3 regions of the Pediococcus claussenii ATCC BAA-344 genome follow, and region 3 is predicted to be linked to each of the others. Evidence: predicted binding sites of a transcription regulator. Region 3 holds the regulator's gene; each other region holds the start of a gene.
The links. The regulator LexA, encoded in region 3, represses DNA repair genes until DNA is damaged. The targets are predictions, from matches to a motif close to CNAACANNTGTTNG.
Positions count from the first base shown of each region.

Region 1 (5,823 bases), 830 kb from region 3:
GAAACCAAGTTTTGGTCATGGCTTCCGGACCCTGGAAATACAGTTGAAAATTTTGATAAATCAGTATTATCTAATCCCGACGCTGAGATTAAATATGAATCTTTAATTCCCCAGCTTGCAACTAGACTTCGCATTGCTTTAATGTGGTTAGTGTTACTACCAGAAACCCATATTCCCAATAAAGTCGTTGCCGCATTTGATGAATCAATCATCGCTGCTTGGTATAAATCACTAATTTTATAACTATTACCAGCTTTTAACTCAAAGCCTCCACAAGTCTGATCAACAGACATCTTTGCCAAATTTTCTGGCACTTTGATTGTATTATTCCAACTTCCCTTATGATTGGCTATTTTTTGAAAAGTCATATAAACCGTTAAGATTTTAATCATTGACGCTACCGGTACATTGGTATTCCCGTTTTTACTGTATAAGACTTTACCATTCTGATCGTCCATTGCAATTGCATCAGGAGCTTTGATATCAAAGGATGCTCGACCACTCGCCAAGTACCCATTCCAAACCCAGGCAGATTTACCACCAACTGTTACGTAATAAAAAGTAACTCGCACATTCTTTTTCCCTTGTTTAAACTGATAAGTTCGAACCTGTGAGGCCTGTAAAGTGGAGTGATCATAATCCTTTAGACTAATAATTTTTTCCCGATGACTATTATCATATCCAAATCCACTTGTATCCTTTACATGATACTGTTGATTCTTAATTTTTTCAGTTTTTACAATTTGGTATGCTGGCTCACTAGCATGTACAGCTGAGATTACCCCAAATCCCAATAAAAAAGTAAACAGCGTAATTATAATATGCCTACTTAGCTTCATTTTAAATCCCTTTCCTACTCAAAATCTCCCTATATAGGTTATCACAACTCTTCTGTTCTTGATATCCTACTTGAAGATTTTACCATACAAAAAGACCCTAACACTCTAAACCGTGCTAGGATCTTCTATGAGGAAAGGTTATTCTTCGGTCCAACTGTAATCTCTTTTACAAGTTTCTTAATTAGCTACACCTTCAAATACCTTATTAAATTGTTCACGCCGTCGTGCTTCTAACCTACCTGATTGAAAAACTGTATTCACGTCTGCTTTTGCATGTTCAACCAATCAACTACCCTTGGTGAGTAAATGCACAATTTCAGGCTAACGGTGATATAGACGGTCTTGGAAGCCAAATAATCTGTTCTTTGAAATAACAGAACCCCCAGAACTAAATTTGTGTTTCTTTACTTAAATCCTGCAATTTAATGTCTTGCAACTAGACAATTAACACTGTCATTGGATTAACATCACTTTCCTCAATGCTATTAATGACTTGAACATTACATAAAATTCTTAAACGGTTGCCTCATTAGCTTTTCACCAAAATCAATCGCACGTACAAAATTTAGAAACCAATGTCTTTAAACATCACAACTTTTAACTTAAACGCTCATGATTGAAGTGGTTCACGAAGAACTAATATTATGTCCCTTCACAATCCCACAACCACTGGACTGGGACATTTGAGAAAAAACTTAGTAGAATCGAAGCTTTATCCCTTTCCTCATGATTATAATAACACCATCCGTAAGCGCTTGCAATATAAAAGCTCTATTTTTTTAAAAATAGCTTGTCGTAGTCTATAGGCCTTGATATATCAGTCAACTAGCACTTTAATTCCACGATAAATATTGTAGCAAAGCAAGAAAATAACTGCTATTCCGATTATTCCAACGAGGACAAAGAGTATGATCGGCCAAGCAGGTACATGTCCATTCGAAGCTACACCCGTGCCTCCAGCAATTAGTAAGATCGCCGCAACAACTCCCATCAGCCACGGAGCAATATGTAACCATAATGCCTGAATTGCATTAGAACGTGATTCGCTGTATTCCGGTTTACTAGCAATCACCAAAATAATAATTGGCATAATAACTGGTAGAAAGAACACACTAAGATAAGCGACTGAACTGAGTAATTTATTTTCAGTAGACACTACAATTCCCCCTTTTTTGACATTATGACATACCAAAGAGAACTAAGTAAAATTAGCCGACTGGTTTATTCATCAAAAATTAACTCCTTTGGTATTATCAATCCATAGCGTGTGTTTTGCTCATTTCAACCTAACTGAAATAAAAATAAAGTTGCAACAAAACATTGTTTGTCACAACTTTATTATGTAAATTATACTAAATTTAAAACCGCTATTTATAAGATTTGACGTAATGCATTATTCTTTTTTTCCTTAGCAATTCGCAATTGATTTTTTAAATCTTCAATTTCCTCTTGATGCTTCTGCTTCCACTCACCATATGAGAAACGTGTATCTGTATCAGTATCTTCAAGCTTCAAACCTGATTCAAGCCAAAAGATTGCTTCTGTCAAACTACCAAAATTTCTAATCCACAATGTATGCCCATTATCGGAATCGAGGGCAACGTATGAACGAAATTTGCGAGTTAGGTACGTGTGTTTCCGAATCTTGAATGCTTTTCGCTGTCTGGTAATTTTGTAGTCAGGCAAAATATAATGTCCCGGGTTTTTAAGAACTGGAACATTGTCTTTCTTTTGACTCTTAAATTCTTGCAGCATAACCTTAGCGGTAGCCTGATCAATTAAAGTGATATCAACTTTACTCATAATAATTGCCCCCGTTCATCTGTATACATCTATTGTAACATAAACGTAACTTACTATTTTGCATAAGAGAAATTGAATTGAAATAATGAGTTACATTATGAAAATATTTAAATTTAGTATATAATTTTACGTACAGCTTTATTTTAAGGAAAAGGAGAATTTTTTATGCGCAAGTATATTTCAGAAATTATTGGTACATTTGTACTAGTTTTCGTTGGTACTGCAACCGTCACCATTGCAAAAGGCGACGTTTTAGCTATTGGTTTAGCATTTGGTTTAGCAGTAACCATCATGGCTTACTCAGTTGGTGCTATTTCGGGAGGTCATTTTAATCCCGCTGTTACACTCGGAATGTTTATTAACAAGCGAATTTCAGCTAGTGACGCAATTTATTACGTGGTTTCGCAATTTATTGGTGCAATTCTTGCCTCAGCGGTTGTCAAATTCTTGCTTAGTTCAATGAATGCTCCAACTAACAACTTGGGACAAACAGATTTTCCCATCATCTCAGCTGGTGCCGCATTTTTCGTTGAAACATTGATTACATTCCTATTTGTATTTGTTATTTTACTAGTTACAAGTAACAAATATGGTAATGCAAACTTTGCAGGATTAATCATTGGTTTAACATTAGGCTTTATGATTATCGTAGCGCTAAACTTAACTGGTGGTTCATTGAACCCTGCTCGTAGTTTTGGACCTGCTATCTTTGTTGGTGGCAAGGCATTATCGCACTACTGGGTTTACTTATTAGCACCATTGGTTGGTTCAGCAATCGCCGCTTATACTGCTAAATTCCTAGGTAGCGAAGAATAATATTAACTTTCATAACCTTTCAAGTTGCAAGTCGGTCTTTTCCGATTTACAATTTGGAAGGTTTTTTAATACCAACATCTATTTTAGAAAGAAGATAATAATATGTCACTAAATCCTTTACAAAGACGCAACACACGTAAGGAACTAAATGAAGCCCTACTACGTTCTAACTTAAAAGGCGAAAAAGTTGCTGCTGATTTAAATATTACAACTGATAAGTTCAATAGGATTATGTCTCTGGAACAGCAAGCCTTGGAAGATCCTTGGATAGTTAAGGAATATTTAAACGAACAGATCAAAAAAAATGGTGCTGAACCTGTTTCATTTTCAGCACTAAAGGGTGACTATCACCAGTATTGGTTTTTAAATTCAAACGTTATCGACTCAAAGAAAATTAGTGCTGGCGAATACTAATTTCTCTCAATTAAATTATTGCCGTCCGTTCTGCAACTTTGCAAACGGATTTTTTAAGTTAACACTACTTTTTTCTGCAGACACATAGTTAATTTCATGGTTAATGATCTCTGCTGCATCTTTTGAACGGTAAATTGACAGTTTCTCATCAACCTCTTGTTTTCTTTCCGCTAATACTCGCTGTTGTTCCTCAATCTTCCTTCGGTGTTCTTCCAATAACTGCCGTCTCTTGTTAATCGTTGTGGGCCCTTCCATACAAAATTCAATATAACTTCTTATATTGTCAATTTTCATCCCAGTATCCTTTAAACAACAGATTGTATGAATAAAATTTAAATCAGAATCAGTAAAAATACGATACCCCATCTCATTTTTAGAAACAAAAGGCAACAATCCTTTTTTATCATAAAAGTGCAATGCCGAAACAGATAACCCAAAAATTTCTGCTACTCTTTTTACTGAATACGTTTTTGCCATAATTATCTCCATCATTATTTGCTATAAACTTAGGTTGATAGTTTAGAATTCATAATAATTTAAAAAGCAATCAAATTCAATCTAAAAATGGAGGATTTAGTGTGGAACGTATTCTAGTAACAGGCGGTTCAGGATTTCTTGGATTGCATATCATAGATCAACTTTTAAAAAATAAATATCAGGTGATTACCACCCTTCGAAATTTAGACAAACAAGCAGAAGTTTTAAAAACATTGACTGACCAACATACTCCTGATCTCAAAAATCTTTCATTCGTCGAAGCCAACCTTATGGATGATCATAATTGGTTTGAAGCCATGAATTCATGTGACGTCGTGATGAGTGTTGCGTCTCCAGTTTTCTTTGGAAAAATCACTAACGAATCTGATGCACTCAAACCCGCCGTAAATGGTATTCAGCGTATTCTAAAATTTGCAAATCTTGCCAAAGTCCCACAAGTAATTATGACCTCCAACTTTGGCGCTGTGGGCTTTAGTAAAGTTGTCGGATCCAATAGTGTCACAAAAGAGTCAGATTGGACTGATGAACATGCTATTGGTCTATCAATCTATGAAAAATCAAAGTTACTTGCAGAAAAAGCGGCATGGCAATACATCGAACAGCCTAACATCCATATAAAGCTCACCACCATCAACCCTGTTGCAATTTTGGGATCATCATTTAATAATCATGTTTCAGGCAGCTTTAATTTATTACAAGACATAATCTCAGGCAAAACAAAACGAATTCCGCCAATTGAATTAAACGTTATTGATGTTTCAGACGTTGCTCGACTGCATGTTCTAGCCATTAAAAATTCTAAGGCATACAATCAGCGCTTTATTGCAACGGCACCTGGCCAAATTTCATTCCAAGAAATTGCTAATTTAATTACAAATCAACGTCCCGAAATCAGTCATAAAATCACTGATAAATCACTATCGAAACTAGTTATTAACCTAGGTGCATTCTTTGGCAACGCTCAAGCTCGTGAAGGAAAATTATTAATGTATATGAATCGCAACGTCAGCGGTGAGAAGTCAAAAGAATTACTTAATTTCACGCCACAATTCACTGCTGAACAGGCAGTTTTGAATGCAGTTGATAGTCTTATTAAGTTTAAATTGACCTAAAATTTTATTATTTGGTATTACTACAAGTTCAATAAGTATTTTAAAATGCACATAAAATATAAATCGAGTGATTATTGCCAGCGACAAATTTTAAATCCACATTTTAATTAAATTAAAAAACGCCCTTATAATTTTAAGGACGTTTCTACTATATCTTATTCTTTTTCTTTGCTAAAACGGTTATTAAACAACGGACTGACCGGCTTGTTTTCATGGATCAAGCGAATTGCTTCACCAATAAGCGGGCCAACTGAAATTTGTTTAATCTTATCAATCTTCTTTTCTTCTGGAAGACTAATTGAATCAGTTACAATTAACTCCTTGATTGGAGAGTTCGCAAT
Region 1 covers NC_016605.1:170,935-176,757, reverse strand. The annotation lists gene PECL_RS00815 (D-alanyl-D-alanine carboxypeptidase family protein) at 1-839, opposite strand, end outside; gene PECL_RS00810 (DUF4870 domain-containing protein) at 1,657-1,995, opposite strand; gene PECL_RS00805 (hypothetical protein) at 2,211-2,642, opposite strand; gene PECL_RS00800 (MIP/aquaporin family protein) at 2,808-3,458, shown strand; gene PECL_RS00795 (DUF2316 family protein) at 3,561-3,872, shown strand; gene PECL_RS00790 (MerR family transcriptional regulator) at 3,888-4,349, opposite strand; gene PECL_RS00785 (NAD-dependent epimerase/dehydratase family protein) at 4,451-5,482, shown strand; gene PECL_RS00780 (ribose-phosphate diphosphokinase) at 5,638-5,823, opposite strand, start outside.
Region 1: a site for LexA is predicted at 2,153-2,166, ahead of PECL_RS00810 (DUF4870 domain-containing protein). Genes of this name have one in related genera too.

Region 2 (5,823 bases), 580 kb from region 3:
ATAAAATACTTTTTCCCCGTTGTTTTAGTTGCAACACTTCTTGTTGAAACATTTCCTCATTCAAGGGATCAAGTCCTGATGTTGGTTCATCAAAAATATAGAAATCTGCATCAGCTGAAAATGCCGCAATTAATGCAACCTTTTGCCTATTACCCTTTGAATATGTTCGAGCTTTTTTCGTAACATCTAGTTCAAATTTTTTAATTAAGTTATCCGTTCTCGAAGTATGTTTATCACCATTCATTTTAAGGAATAAATCAATAATCTCGCCACCAGTTAAATTCGGCCACAAATATACATCACCTGGAACGTATGCCAACCTTTTGTGAATAGATACCCGCTTTTTCCAAACGTCATCACCAAATATAGTAGCAGACCCGTTCGATGTCTTAATTATCCCCAAAATTGTCCTAATTGTTGTCGTCTTCCCAGCGCCATTGGGTCCGATAAATCCAAAAACCTCACCTTTATGCACATCAAAAGTAACATCTTTCAGTGCTTCAAAATTGCCAAACTTCTTTTGGATATGTTTTACGCTAAGTACCACCACATCACTTGCCATGTCAATCCCTCCTTGTATTTATGTACATCATAAGCCTCATTGACTTACCAGTCAATGACTAGTCGGTCAATGACGATTATAAAAAAAAGCAACCAAAAACGAAAGCTTTCGTCACTCCTCTACATCGCTGTTACCAAAGAACTTCCTTACTTGATTAAGTAAATTATCACCATCAAATAAATCATTGGCCCAATTAAGATATTCATCTGATGATCTTCTAAAAATTATTCGATACCATCTAACCTACACAAGTTACCGCATCCTTGATTCTCTCAAAAGCTTCTTTTGAATCCGAAACGAACATCTTTATAATTTATAATGTGCATGAATTATAACCTATATTAATTGGGCGTTCCAGAAAAAGGACTAGTTTATCCCTTATTTTTAGCGGCTTTATACACAGAATATGTTGCATATCCAAAAGTAATCATGCCTACAATCCCAACCCACAAGTGATCTGAAAATACTCCTTTAAATAAGAGTTCAACTGTCAAAGTTGCCAATCCTAAAGTGATTACCCCTAGAACCACAAGTGCTACTACTTGCCAAATTTTCATATTTTTCACCACACTAAAATTAATTTACAATTATCATAACACTTCATTTCAATATTCTGCGGTATAATCATAGTCTGAAAGGTGGTATATAACCATGAAAATTACAGTTAATTTTGAAAACGGATTTCTGCCAGATCGTTATGGTAAGCATGCTAACGAAGAGTTTAAGCTGAACTCACGACCAATTCGTTCATTTCCAATTCATATTACAGATCTACCAGCAAATACCAAAGCCATTGCACTTTCACTCGTTGATTATGATGCTGTTCCTGTGGCTGGCTTTCCATGGATTCATTGGATTGCCACTGACATTGCCCCAACCGATCTAATTCCAGAAGACTTTAGTCAGAAAAACAAAGGTGTTGTTCAGGGTAAAAACAGCAACATTTCCCGCTATGTAAACGAACACGACATTAACGTTAACGAACGATATACTGGTCCAACGCCACCTGAAACTCACAACTACACTTTGACTGTATATGCATTAAGTGAGCCAACCGGTTTAAAGCCAGGTTTCTATCTCAACGAACTAATGAAGGCTACCGAGCCAATCACTATCGAAAAAACGGAAATAAAAATCCCAAGTCGTGGATAATTATATTTGAAACATATCCATTAAAAAACAAAAACACAAGTTAGTGACTATCCTACAGTAGATTTTATTGCAGGGACAATCACCTAGCTTGTGTTTTTGATTTATATCAATTTTAAACCATTCAATTTATTTCCATAAAAATTCAGCAAGTGTATCAATCACCTTAGAATTATGCCTTAAATTTGAATGTTGTACTTGACCCTCTGTTCCTTCAAATATCCGTTCTTTATAACTCGCAACATGCGGTTTGATCATTGGACCAAATTCTTTAATACCGGCAACTGGTACCACTCCATCACTATCCTTGCCATTAATATGCCCGCCCATATTCAAAACTTGTAAATTGGACGGTACATTTTTAAGATTAGATTCAATCTGATCCACTGAACGACTGATATTATTGTTCGTTTTGAAAAATCGTTTGTATGGCGTAGCAATTGTCGCAAATTTTATTACTTTAGGATACTCATTTCTATGATTCCCAGTTAGGTATGCAAGTTCAATTAATCCACCCATTGAGTGCCCCACTAAGTTAACTTTATTAACATTGTATTCTAGATGTAATTTTTTCATCACTTTTGGAAATAATTTTTCCTGATATAGAGGATCTTTATTTCGTTTAAATGCCACTTGAATTGTTTCATTCTTTAACTGTTTTTGTTTAGTATCAACATCAATCTTTCCATTATTTGTGATATTCACCCTAATTTTTTCCGTTGTTAAACCGTTGTTATGAAACGCATTTACCATATCATTAAATGCATTAGGTGAAGATCCGTACCCTCCAACAAAAATAGTTACAGTGTCGTTATTCCCGGCGTCACTTTGTACTTTTTTTAGAATTGAGTCAGTAGTATTATATTTTTTAAATCCTAAAAAAGCCACGATTAGCACAATAACCAATAACAAAATCATTCCTACTCGTTTCATGACTATCTCCCCCAATAATACTTCATACCATAATTATACTTCGCTTCCGTTTTTGATAAAATAAATATCCTCGATCATAATTAACTTTCCATTAACAACGATTCTACCTTGATATTGTCCTTCAATTAATCCCACAATTAAATCTGGAATATGTTGATTACGATCAGACCAATTCATTTGAATTGCTACCCGTAGTCCCTTTTGAAAGGCTTCTTGAATAAATTCAAGAACTTCGCCCCTCTCCATTGGTGGTTTTTTTATGCGTTCAGCTCTTTTTCTCTCAACTTTGGCATCTCGTTCAATCCGCTGAGTATGGTCACTTAGGTAAAATCCTTGCCATTTGACCATGCCACGATCTTGGTAGTCAGTTAGAAAACGTTCTACAATTTTCGGATCAAACTGATAGTCCTGATTATTCATAAGCATTTCCTCCACGATGCCCCCCAACTAACCCAGCACGCTGTATCGCAGTTCCTCCTTCCGTTAGACTCGAAAGTTTAACTAGCTTTTTTATACCAAAGCGCTTTCGCAATTGATCCATCGTTGCATCCAGCTTGCGCTGTTTAATACTAATTTCCATTTGCTGAAATAAATCCAATTGTTCCGCATTATCATCTTGTAAATGAGTACAATAGACCGCAATATTTCTCACTTCTTCTCCGTTCCAATTATTTTCAAATAATTGTTCAGTATACAAAACTAGTCTCGTAGTTTGATTAGTTGCATCAATCTTCATTTGTTTAGAGAATCCATGATGTCCCAAATCATGCTCATGATATGAAAAACCAACCGAAAGTGAAATACATTTGGTTAACTGTTTATGTTTCCGAATACGTGCTGCCACTTGTTCGGTAAGTTCTCTAATAACTACTCTTAGTTCAGCGTCGGTTCTATAATCTCGAGGCAACACTTGCGAATTGCCATAGCTCTTAGATCTAGGCGTGAAGTGTTGACGAATAACTGATCGATCTATTCCCCAGCTTAATGCAAAAAGCTGTGAACCAATTACACCCAACTCCTCACGAATCGCATACGGATTAGTATGAGCTAAGTCATACATCGAATTAATTCCCATTCGTTTAAGGTGTTTCTCAGTTCGTTTTCCAATACTCCAGACAGATGAAAGGTCTGTAATTGGCCAGAGCTTCTGTGGAATATCTTCATAATGCCAACGTGACAGTAGTTGTGGACTCTTCTTAGCACCAAGATCCAAGGCTAGTTTAGCCATTGCGGGGTTATCACCAATCCCAACTGTCAAATAAATGCCTAGTTGATCCCGTACCTCCTTTTGAATACGTTGTGCCACCTCAATTGGAGTATTACCAAATAAACGCCATGATTTTTCCATATCAAGCAATGATTCATCAATTGAGTAAGGATGAACGTCTTCTTCTGCGCTGTATTCTTTAAAAATATTATTAATTGCAACATTTTTTTCTATGTAATAATTCATTCTAGGCTCAGCAACTATGATCTTATCTGTGCGAGGCACATCTCTAGTTCGCATAACATTGCTAACTCCGTATTGCTTTTTTGCTTCAGGTGATGCCGCCAACACCAGCCCACCATTTGTATTATCTGCCAATGACATAACTACTAAAACCGATTTTAATGGATTCAATCCACGGTCCACACTTTCCACACTGGCATAAAAGGACTTCGAATCAATCATAAAAACCAATCCATGCGGTTCATTCGAATAATTATATTCAAGCATATAACTCACCTCTTGCTTCACATTATACGAACGTATGTTCTTAAATGCAAGGCAAAATTGAAAGTTGCTAATTTTTCAAAACTTGTGTAAACTTACTTTACTTACAAAAAATAAGCATTCATAGGAGAACATTTAAAATGAATAATAACTACATTAATGAGATTACAAATCGTAGATCAATTTATAACTTAGGAAAAAACGTTTCACTAACGCAAGATGAACTTGTTGACATCATTGAAGAAGCTATTCGTCAATCACCTTCTGCTTTTAACAGTCAGTCTGTTCGTGCAATCATTCTTTTTGATAAGGCACATGATGAGTTTTGGGAAGGAACTCTCGATATCTTACACGGCGAAGTTCCAAATGAAACAGCTTTTGAAAATACAAAAAATAAAGTAGAAGGATCTTTTAAATCTGGTGTAGGCACAGTTCTATTCTTTACAGATGAAAAAATAATCGACAAACTTAAAAATGATTTCCCAATTTTTAGTGACAATATTGATATGTTCGGTGAACATGCATTAGGTATTGCTAATGCAAATGTTTGGACAGCACTTGCTTCTGCAGGAGTTGGCGCTTCATTACAACATTACAATCCAATCGTCGATAAATTTGTCCAAGACCACTTCGATGTACCAGCAAATTGGACTCTAAAATCACAAATGCCATTTGGATCAATTGAAGCTCCAGCAGATGGAAAAGACTTCATGACTGATGAAGATCGATTCAGAGTTATTAAATAAGAATATAAACTTCATCTCTGAACCATTAAATGGGATCTAAAAAGCTTCACAACTGTTAGAAACTCTCTAACAATTGTGAAGCTTTTTAGAACTCAACGAACCACCCTATTTTTAACTTTGCCATTTCCTTTATGCTAAAATAACTTGGTATAGTAATTCAAGGAGGAGTAAAAACATGTTACGTCAATGGTGGCAGTCACCTCAAGTTATTTCTGCTAGTAGATATAAGCGAAAAATTTCATGGCTAGAAGTCTTCTCCGACTTAATTTATGTTGTTATTTTCCACCAACTAACTGTTGGATTAATGGAGGGTCATAATTTTGAAAATTATGGTAAATTTTTAATCCTTTTTCTCTTAATTTACTGGACTTGGAGCGATTTTAACTTTTATTTTGATAGCCATGGCGACACTAGCCTCAGAACTACCACTTTATCGGTTTTACAGATGGCAGCTATTTCTTTTTCTGCACTTTATATTCCTGAATTTTTCCATGGCCATTATACTTCATTCATTCTTGCATTTGCATTAAATCAACTAATGATTACCTATCTTTGGTGGGGCTCAGGGCATTTTGATCCTGATCACCATCAGTACGCTCATGACCATAATCGTCAGTATTGGATTTCTTTAGTGATTCAACTTGTTGCAGCAATAATTCCAAATAGCAAAATTCAATTTGCCTTAATAATTATTTCAATAATTTCAAATTATTCAGCGG
Region 2 covers NC_016605.1:413,357-419,179, reverse strand. The annotation lists gene PECL_RS01975 (ABC transporter ATP-binding protein) at 1-562, opposite strand, end outside; gene PECL_RS01970 (hypothetical protein) at 934-1,119, opposite strand; gene PECL_RS01965 (YbhB/YbcL family Raf kinase inhibitor-like protein) at 1,214-1,714, shown strand; gene PECL_RS01960 (alpha/beta hydrolase) at 1,841-2,644, opposite strand; gene PECL_RS01955 (hypothetical protein) at 2,678-3,064, opposite strand; gene PECL_RS01950 (Y-family DNA polymerase) at 3,057-4,361, opposite strand; gene PECL_RS01945 (nitroreductase family protein) at 4,499-5,104, shown strand; gene PECL_RS01940 (low temperature requirement protein A) at 5,280-5,823, shown strand, end outside.
Region 2: a site for LexA is predicted at 4,389-4,402, ahead of PECL_RS01950 (Y-family DNA polymerase). Genes of this name have one in related genera too.

Region 3 (5,823 bases):
ATTTCGGGACCTTTCGGCACTACCTCAATCTCTAACTTAGTGTGTTTTGGTTACTAAACCGTTTATCATTGTATCGTAGCATCTCGTTCAAAGCAAGTTTTTTCTAGAGAAGTTATCCCAAATCTACCTGATTCTGGGACGTACCGTTTTCAATAAGGCTTCTATTATTGTCTAAAGCCACTTGGACCATATTTTTAACTGCATTAGTAGTATAAAATGCAGCATGAGGAGTAATCATTACATTTCTTCGTGCATTTAAATTATTAAACATCTCGTCATCAATTGGCTGATCTTCATGATCTATCTCAAAAATACCAACTTCGTTTTCGTAAGTGTCTAATCCAACTCCAGCAATTTTCCCACTATCAAGTCCTCTGATTAGAGCTGCCGTATCAATTAAGGAACCACGAGAATAGTTTAAAACGAACACTCCATCCTTCATACTATTAAATGCCTTGTCATCAAGCATATGATAATTATCTTTCAATGCGGGAACGTGCAACGTTACAACATCAACAGATTTGTAAAGTTCTTCAACCGTGTCAACATACGCCCCTTCTTTTTCAAGTTCAGGGTTAAGAAAGACATCATAGCAAATCACTTTTGCGCCAAATCCTTTAAATATATCTATTGCGGCGCGTCCAATTCTTCCAGTACCTATCACACCCACAGTCATTTGATTAAGCTCAAGTGCAATAGTTGGTTCCCAGCGAAAATCCCCTCTTTTCATTTTTGCTTGAAAATCAGGAATTCTTCGAATTAATGCCATTAATTGTGTAACCGATAACTCTGCAATTGCATTAGGTGAATATGCTGGGACATTTGACAACATTACATTATTCTCTTTCAATGCATTGAAAGACAGATTGTCTACTCCCACATTTCGCAATGAAAAAGCATGAATTCCGAACCGGTTCATTTTACTAAAAATATCATCAGTATAAGGCTTTTGTTGAAATGCAACGACACCATCAGAGCCCTTTGCTAATTCCAGCGTCTCAGAATCCAGTAATTCACTAACAGCTTGAACTTCAATATTGTTTTTTTCTTGCCATTCATTTAAATATGGTCGTTCATCTTCTCGAATACCATATGCCGTTATTTTCATCGTTTGTTACCTCTTTCATCCGTTTTGGTTGAGTATAACACACCAGTAATCAACTCCATTAAAGAGAAACATTTTTAAGTTTTAAAAATTCAATCTTTTTTTGTCGACTTTGATGTTTGAATTTATATTCAGCACTTAAGGCGTCATGTTGATTCTCAAATTGTTCAAAGTATAAAAGCTGGACGGGTCTTCTACTTGATGGTTTAGTATATTTGGCACCATTTCCAGAGTTATGTGTTGTTACACGATTAATAATATTAACGGTATACCCTCCATATAATGAACCATCATGACAAAGTAGAACATAAAAATAGAAACCATTTTTAATCGGTATTTCCATATAGTATTGTTTCAACCTCTTTAGAATAATCACTTCCTGAATACGTAATTATTGGCGGAATAATCTTTACCCCATTCGGGCCACCGTCTTTGATAGCTTCAATTAAAACCATGTTAGCATTATCATTAACGTGTGGATACACAAATTGAATCCTTTTTGGTGCAAGGCGATGCGCCTTCAATTCAAATAAAATATCATCTAATCTTTCCGGCCTGTGCACCATGAACAGCTTTCCGTTCATCTTCAACAATCGCGATGATACATCTAATACTTCACTCAGGGACGTTAATACTTCATGTCTAGCAATCGTGAGATATTTATTTGCATTTTTAATGCTTTGTTCCCTGTTAACAAAATATGGCGGGTTGCAGGTTACCACGTCAATTGAATCACTAGACAAATATTTAAAAATATTAGCAATACTATCATTAACAACATGGAACCTATTTTCTAAATTATTTAACTGAATACTTCTACTAGCCATATCGGCCAAAAGTGACTGAATTTCTACCAATGTAACTCTTGCTTCGGTCTTTGGAGATAAAAAGAGACCAACAGCTCCGTTACCCGCACATAAGTCAACAATATTCCTATCATGTTTTGCGTTTAAATTAGTGAAATGAGCTAACAGAACGGCATCAAGAGAAAATGAAAACACTTGCGAGCTCTGTATAATTTTAACGTCACTGCTATATAATTGATCTATACGTTCATTTATTTTTATTTTTGGCTTCAAAACTACTCTCCAACTTGTTGAAACTTTTCCTAAAATTCGTCATACTGACTGAAGTAAATATTACAAAAAAAAGGAAAAAAATCAAATGTTCTATTCAATTATCCGCGGAATCGTTTTCGCCTTAATATATCTAATCAATGGCATACCAAGGTCATACAACAAGGAACAACTTCCCAAGGGAAACTATATTTTAGTCGCACCTCATCGTACTTGGTTTGATCCTGTTTTATATGCAATGGCGGCATCGCCCAAAAAGTTTGCGTTTATGGCCAAACAAGAATTATTTAAAAATAAATTTTTAAGCTGGTTAATAACTAGTTTAAATGCTTTTCCCGTTGATAGGCAACATCCTGGACCATCTGCAATAAAAATACCAGTAAAGTTGCTGAAAAATAGCAATCTTTCAACAATCATATTTCCGTCAGGAACCCGCCATTCTGAAGAACTTAAAAGTGGCGCATTTGTAATCGCTAAACTTGCTGGAGTGCCAATTGTTCCAGCGGTTTACCAAGGGCCACTAACATTTAAAAGCCTATTTTCACGTCGTAAAATAAAAATTGCCTTTGGAAAACCAATTCAAATTGACAAAAAAATGAGAATGAACGAAGAGAATTTAGCAACTCTTGAGTCTCAACTAAATGCTGAATTTATATCACTTGATCGAGAAATTGACCCGGCATTTAAATATGTTGATGTCTCTTCCAAAAAATAATAACTATAAAAAAGAGGCCAAAATTTTTCTGGCCTCTTTTTTATAGTTATTATTTAGCAATCTTACAAACAAATTAGCCCTTCTTGGCTTGATTCTGCATTGAAGTCATCATTTGATGTAATTTCTTTTGTGACGGTTTTTGTCCCATCTGTAACATCATCGTCCGCAACATCTCTTCATTGATTGGAGGATTATTCTTAAGATAAGTCTCCATGTATCGACGAGCAATGAAAAAACCAGCTACTGCACCAATTAATGCAGCAACAACTACTATTGCAATCCAAATTCCAGTTGACACGTTAATTCCTCCTTACACTGTTACATATCTTATATACTACACAAAAAAACAATAAAACGGAAGAAAAAATTAATCACGCAACCCCTTTTTTCGCTGGGCGTCTTTGACTTTTTGGGGAGTAACTTCTTTACCATCTTTATCAAAAATCTGCATCATTTCTACCTGACTACGAAAACTCTCGCGAAATTTCTTTAAATATTTTTGGCGTAAATCTTTACGTTCAATGATTTCAAGATCACTCAAGCCATCTTCTTTGGCTTTTTTTGCTAATTCATTAATTCTTTTAATTAACTTTTGCATTTCTTGATCAGCCATACTCCACACTCCAATCTTTTTTATAATAATACTACCATGAAAGATCAAAAAGCAAAAAATACGAACATAAGTTTGATTAGGAAAGTTGGACATGGTATGATTATGTTAAATAAATTAAGGAGTTACGCAATGACTGTAAAAGTTGGTGACAAGCAATTTGCTGTTTTACAATTTATTCATGAAAAAGTTACTGAAAAAGGGTATCCTCCGACTGTTCGCGAAATTGGTGAAGCAGTCGGTTTATCCTCTACCTCAACAGTCCATGGTCATATTTCACGACTCGAAAAAAAGGGCTTCTTACAAAAAGATCCTACTAAACCCAGAGCTCTTGAGGTTACGGCAGCTGGATTGGAAGAACTTGGAATTGAAACCAACGAAGATACTATTCCAATGCTTGGTGTAGTAACTGCTGGGCAACCAATTTTAGCTGTTGAAGAAGCAACCGATTATTTTCCCGTCCCTGATGAGTACAAGGAGAGCCAAAAAGACCTCTTCATGTTAACCATTCGTGGGGAGAGTATGATTAACGCTGGAATTCTTTCTGGTGATCAAGTTATTGTTCGCCGACAACAAAGCGCTGATAATGGAGATATTGTGATTGCAATGACTGAGGATGATGAGGCTACCTGCAAGCGATTCTTCAAAGAAATTGATCATATTCGACTACAACCCGAAAATGACACTATGCAACCAATTATTCTTTCAAATGTGACTATCCTGGGTAAGGTTGTTGGTTTGTTTCGGAATCAGATTTTTTAACTATTATTTATTCGAGACAATAAAGTAAGCGAGATATAAGTTGAAAAGTGATGAGTTTAAAAAGCGAAATCACTTGCCTTATTTCTCGTATTTTTATTATTTGGGCATAGAAAAAATTATTCTTTAGTGTTGCCTGACCCCTTTTAATATCTTTTATTTTGAACTTTTTTCATTTTGCGAATTTTTATCGCTTCACAATGAACTATTTTTAATTCAAGAAGATATTTTTTCCTTTTCAATTTGATTCGGTCAACCTCAGAATAGTGCAGAACTTCAATAATTACTGTATCTCCTAATTGATTCAAAACCCTACCTATAATTGGGTTTAACATTGATTCAACATATCGACATTTAACCAAAGTGCCCTTTTCAAAAGTCATCCCCATCTGTTTCACCTCATTTTATAGTTACTATATTATAAAATAAGTAAATATATATGCTTATTATTAGATTTTATTGTGAATTTGCCGATTATAATGTTGAACATGTATAATGGTGAAAAATGATAAGGAGAAACGTATGCTTTATTTGGCAATAATTTTAGGTATCGCTTTTATACTATTGTTGTTTCGGGTTGCAATGGTTATCACAAACCGAGAAAATCCCCTTTTGACCATTCTATTGACTTTATTGGTCGGGGCCGGGTTATTATATTCATCTCTCCAAGTTCCAAAAGCTCTAAAACAGGGAGACCATCAATCAGCGCAAGTAGATAGCACTAGTGCGGATAGTCTTACAAACAAGCTTCCGTTAAATCAATTAACCGATAATAGTTCCAGCCAAAGTGAAGCTAAGCAAGAATTATCAGAAAATTCAATCCTTAACTCCGTTAGAGAAAGTTATAAGTCCATTGGTAAAGTAAGTTTTGACGGTTCTACTAAAACTTATTCCTTGTTACCAACCGCTTCTAGTTTCGTGAAGCCACTTCGTCAAATTATTGCCAATCCTAATCAGGCCAATGAAGCAAACTTTGATCAGATGGTTACAAACTTTAAAACAACATCCAAATCAATCGAAAACGACCTTGGCAAGGGATACACCCTACAACTGTTAAATCCTGATAAAGCAAATCAAAAACTTTTGGCCGTTAAGGATCAAAATGTAACATATAACTTTTTCAGTAAATAGCGAATTAATAAAAAGTGGTACTAAAGCATCCATCTCTTTGCTTTAGTACCATTTTTTTTATAATCATCAATGTTCCCCGTAAATTCTTTGATGATTTTTTTGCCCTTTTAAAATAAATTTTGCTGGATCTTCTCTATAATCAGTTTCAAAATCATCACTATCCAACATTGCGCTCAGGTAGATTCTTTCGTATTCTTTAACAGTCACTTGCTTACGCTGATCTAACCACTTCAAACTTTCAATTAAAGATTGCTTGTCATAATTGTTAATCTTACCACTAAAGAATTCTCCCTCGGCCCCTGAGCCATAGCTAAACAAACCAATTATGTCATTTTGCTTAAGTTCTCGATTAATCAGAAGTGAAATCAAACTCAAGTATAAAGAACCGGTATATAAATTCCCCACAATCTGTGATAGTTGTTTGGAT
Region 3 covers NC_016605.1:997,827-1,003,649, forward strand. The annotation lists gene PECL_RS04765 (D-2-hydroxyacid dehydrogenase) at 113-1,108, opposite strand; gene PECL_RS04770 (GIY-YIG nuclease family protein) at 1,167-1,448, opposite strand; gene PECL_RS04775 (tRNA1(Val) (adenine(37)-N6)-methyltransferase) at 1,432-2,184, opposite strand; gene PECL_RS04780 (lysophospholipid acyltransferase family protein) at 2,270-2,896, shown strand; gene PECL_RS04785 (YneF family protein) at 2,970-3,194, opposite strand; gene PECL_RS04790 (DUF896 domain-containing protein) at 3,264-3,509, opposite strand; gene lexA (transcriptional repressor LexA) at 3,639-4,268, shown strand; gene PECL_RS04800 (hypothetical protein) at 4,412-4,654, opposite strand; gene PECL_RS04805 (hypothetical protein) at 4,788-5,396, shown strand; gene PECL_RS04810 (hydroxymethylglutaryl-CoA synthase) at 5,463-5,823, opposite strand, start outside.